One region of the Desulfosporomusa polytropa genome, then DNA from elsewhere that is predicted to be linked to it. Evidence: riboswitches for the same ligand, from Rfam matches in the RefSeq annotation. Region 1 holds a riboswitch; the other holds the start of a gene.
The links. A riboswitch is a leader RNA that binds a small molecule or an ion and turns the genes downstream of it on or off. The one in region 1 is predicted to bind molybdenum cofactor.
Positions count from the first base shown of each region.

Region 2: it holds a riboswitch for molybdenum cofactor, as region 1 does, so the genes downstream of both, ACZ449_RS25770 (hypothetical protein) here and moaA (GTP 3',8-cyclase MoaA) in region 1, are expected to answer to the same signal.

Region 1 is NZ_AP042400.1:3,304,666-3,306,869, forward strand. It holds gene moaC (cyclic pyranopterin monophosphate synthase MoaC) at 1-224, opposite strand, end outside; gene moaA (GTP 3',8-cyclase MoaA) at 227-1,207, opposite strand; molybdenum cofactor riboswitch at 1,402-1,531, opposite strand; molybdenum cofactor riboswitch at 1,809-1,940, opposite strand; gene ACZ449_RS17300 (flavin reductase family protein) at 1,957-2,204, opposite strand, start outside.
Region 2 is NZ_AP042400.1:5,110,836-5,113,039, forward strand. It holds gene ACZ449_RS25760 (acetylornithine/succinylornithine family transaminase) at 1-18, shown strand, start outside; gene ACZ449_RS25765 (SDR family NAD(P)-dependent oxidoreductase) at 51-809, shown strand; gene ACZ449_RS25770 (hypothetical protein) at 909-1,172, opposite strand; molybdenum cofactor riboswitch at 1,335-1,462, opposite strand; gene tsaA (tRNA (N6-threonylcarbamoyladenosine(37)-N6)-methyltransferase TrmO) at 1,819-2,204, shown strand, end outside.

The sequences.
Region 1 (2,204 bases):
CACATAGGAATAAGGCTGGACGTTTGTTTTGCCCCCATAATACCGGCTACCTGGGCAACTCCCAAAACGTCCCCTTTTTTGATACCGCCACTCTTTATAGCTTGCAGGGTAGCGGGTTGCATATGAACAACGGCCTGTGCTGTAGCTGTACGCACAGTATCATTTTTTTCACTGACATCCACCATGCGAGCATATCCGTCATTATTGAAATGCGTAAAATCCATTATTATCCCCCTATTTGGTACATCTTACGTTTATTGTCCGCACCCCAACCTTCATCCATATGATGGCGTTGTGGCTTCTCTCTAATTGCCTTGCTAAAGATATCTGCCAATTTTTCGTCGCTGGCATGATTTTGCAGTGCCAATTTTAAATTAAACTCTTCTTTGGCGAACAAGCAACCCCGGAGTTTACCATCGGCTGTCATGCGGATTCGATTGCATTCACTGCAAAAATGATCACTCATGGCACTGATAAAACCAACTGTCCCCATTCCACCGCGTATTCGGTACGATTTGGCCGGGCCATTCCCTTGTATTACTGCACCTTTATACAACTCGTATTTTTGTTCAATGGTCTCTCTAATCTGACTTACCGTCACCACCCGGTCTGTTTTATAAAAGGGCAAATCCCCTACAGGCATAAATTCAATAAATCGCACATGAAGCGGCATTTTTTTTGCTAGTTCAACAAAATCCAATATTTCGTGGTCATTAATGCCTTTCATAACCACAGTATTAATTTTTATTGGTGCCATACCCATTTCCAATGCTTTGGAAATCGAACGAATCACATCATTCAGGCTGCCTCGAGTGGTAATATATCTGAACGTTTCCGGATCAAGACTATCTAAACTGAAATTAACCCTAGTTAAACCGGCTGTTTTTAGTTCTTCTGCCATGTCAGCAAATAGCATTCCGTTTGTCGTAATCGCTATATCGTTAATCTTTGGAATTTGGGCGATATCTGCAATAAGTTTAGTAATATTTCTACGAACAAGTGGCTCTCCACCTGTCAACCTAACCTTTTGAATTCCTATCCGGGCAGCAACCTTAACGAGATGAGCAATTTCTTCCAGGCTTAGTATTATATCATGACCAAGATCTTCTACTCCCTCTTCAGGCATACAATATTTGCATCGTAAATTACACCTATTTGTAACAGAAACCCGCAAATAGTCAATGCTTCGAGCATAACTGTCAAACACAGTTCATTCACTCCCTTCCTAGATTAAATAGAACGAAATCTCTTTCAGAATATAAGATAAGACTTGGCTTGTGCCGGCGTCCTTTAGGACGCTGGCACAAGCCTTAGTCGTTCTTATGTCTACCAGAAAATATTTATATTGTCTGGTAGACTAAATAAAACTTCTGCGAGAAGCGCACAGAAGTTTTTGTCTCAAAACTCATGAAGCGCCTCCTTTCCCAGATTGGGTGGTAGTGAAATTTCTTTCACTACCCCGTGAACTAGTTGTTCAGACTGCCAGACCATGGATAACTTTAGGTCATGCAGCTCGGAGTGCCAGTTTTTATTTATTATTCTAAATACTCTTTATTGCAAAATTCGTGCCAATCAGTTTTCCTATTATCCAATCCAAGAAAACTCTTGTAAATAAAGCCTTTATTGCGTTCTTAGCTTTTGTGATATATTATTTATTTTTTTATTTTGGGAAAATCGTATCATTTTGTATCATTTTGAAATAAACAATCTTCTTTTTCATTTTGTTTGTTGCTAGTTCTTATGGACAGTTATACTTGTTGTCTGAAAAATAAAACTTCTATGCAAAGCGCACAGAAGTTTTCATATCAACAACTCATGAAGCGCCTCCTTTCCCAGATTGGGTGGTAGTGAAATTTCTTTCACTACCCCGTGAACTTGTAGTTCAGACTGCCAGACCATGGATAACTTTAGGTCATGCAGTTCGGAGTGCCAGTTTTATTCAGTTGTGAATCTATATCAATTCAATTCACCCTCATGGTTATCCAAAAATGTCAGTCCATGTGAATGGGCTTGACCTAAATATTCTCCAAATGCATAATACGAGCGGTCTGAAGCACTACTAATTAATGGATTAATCATACTAGCCATCGGGGTTCCATTTGAATCAAGAATTTCTTCATCTGCTTTGACGCCAAGAATTTGACCTATGAATTGCGTGTGAGCCCCCATTTCAATAGCATGAAGGAGTTTGCACTCAAAAGCTA
Region 2 (2,204 bases), 1.8 Mb from region 1:
GAGGTATTAAGTGAATAAAATTTGCAGCTTTTTAAGGGGGCTGGTTTATTATGTGCAGCATGAAAAAACGCGTAGCTGTTATTACGGGAGCGGCTTCGGGAATTGGTAAAGCTATTTCTTTGTTATTGGCTCATAATGGATACTATGTTTTTTTATTTGATAAGGATCAGAAACAGTTGCTTCGAGCTATAAATGAGGAGTTTGCTGCTGATAGTGCCGATTACTATTGTGGTGATGTTACTATTAAGGAAGATGTGGAAAAGGCTTTGGCGCAATGCGTCCAAAAAACAGGCCATATTGATGCATTAATTTCAAATGTCGGTATATTAGAAAAAGCTGATTTTCTAAAAATGACAGAACAACAATGGGACAAAACAATTGATGTAAATTTAAAAGGAGTATTCCTTTGGGGCCAAGCGGTAGCAAAATGGATGGTCGAAAATAACGTAAGTGGCGGTATTGTAAATATTGCATGTATGCGGGCAAGTCTTGTTGGGAAAAGTATGTCAGCATATGCCGCTGCAAAAGCAGGGGTACGTATGCTGACAAAAGCAATGGCAGTTGAACTGGCCCCTTATAAAATAACCGTCAACGCAGTTGAGCCAGGAAGGACCCAGACTGATCTGTTGCAAAGGCATATAATAGATAAGAGCGGTGAAGAGCTACGACAGAGATTAATTCCGCTTGGAAGATTTGCAATGCCAGAAGAGATAGCGCAAGCAGTGCTTTTCTTGCTATCAGATCAAGCGCAGTATATTACAGGAGCTTCAATTCCGGTAGATGGTGGCTACTCAATTGAAAAGGACTAAAGTTGACATTGATTAATAAAGTGCCGCTTAGTCATATTCTCGCTATGGTATTTCCCATTAGCAAGACCTCAAGATCGAAAAAAATCTTGCAGGTCTTTTTTATAATGCGAGCAGAGATTCCGTAATACTCTTAAGGTTATTTGTCAACGATACAAGGATATTGACATAGGCTTCAAAAGTGAAGTTGTCTTTAGTCGATATAGTTTCTTGAATGGCTTTATGGGTGTCCACAAGGAGTTCCTGAAGTGCGTATTTTGAATACTCTAAGTCGGTTAGCGTGTAGCAACCGGGTTCGCAGTCGACCAATAGCATAATTTTCCCGTTGTTTAAAATATCGCTGTTAGCATGGATTCGTGAATACATAATTATCCCCCCTTAGTATATTTTGTTTAGACATAAAAAGTTAATTGAAGCGATAAGAAAAGCTTAAACTAAAATATGCCAAGCCTATCCAAAACGGAAAGGGCTTGGCAATAAAATTCAAGGCGAGCGCAATGGAAAACACAAAATAGACGCAAAGATTGCGTCGCCCGAAAAATTGCACTCCTTTCCAAAAAAAATGCGGGAAGCATAGCCGTTTCCAGCTATACCGATCGGCCGAACACCATGCCAGTAAAGGGTTAGGTAAATCGGCTAAGGAGCAGCAGTTCAATTATGGAATTTTGATAAAGGGTTATTGGGTAATTTAACCTAACATAAACATATATAAATAATCCTGTTAATAGTAAGTATAAATGTTTGGTATTGCATAAATCAATGGGGAAGATAAATATTTCCTTATTTTACGATATTTATTTTTAAACAAAACAGAACAAAAACAAATAAAAACAGAATAATAAATTTAAATTTATCGTTTATGTTGACTTGTATTTAGTGGTATAATAATATAGTTTTAAAGGGAAATCATGGCTAATTGCGCGAACATACGTCTAGGTGTTTTGTTTGAACGCGATACGTAATAATGAACTAGGGCAGATGCTTCCGAAAGAGGCTGTAGAGGAGGTAGTTTATGATTTGTTATAAACCGATTGGTGTCATTCAGTCGCCGTTTAAAGAGCCAAAAGGAACGCCTGTTCAACCCACTGCGGCGCAGGATGTGGAAGGCATTATTGAAATATATCCTGAGTATGGAGAGGGATTGAAAGATATCGAAGGCTTTTCGCATCTGATTTTACTTTATCACCTTCATTTAGTAAAAGAATCTGGTTTAGTAGTTAAGCCATTTCTGGGTGATGAATTGCATGGCATATTTGCTACACGATCTCCGGGAAGACCAAACTCAATTGGCTTTTCAGTAGTGCGTCTTATCAAGGTTGAAGGAAATAAACTCTTTATTCGGGATGTAGATATTATAGACAGAACTCCGCTTTTGGATATAAAGCCTTATGTAGCAAA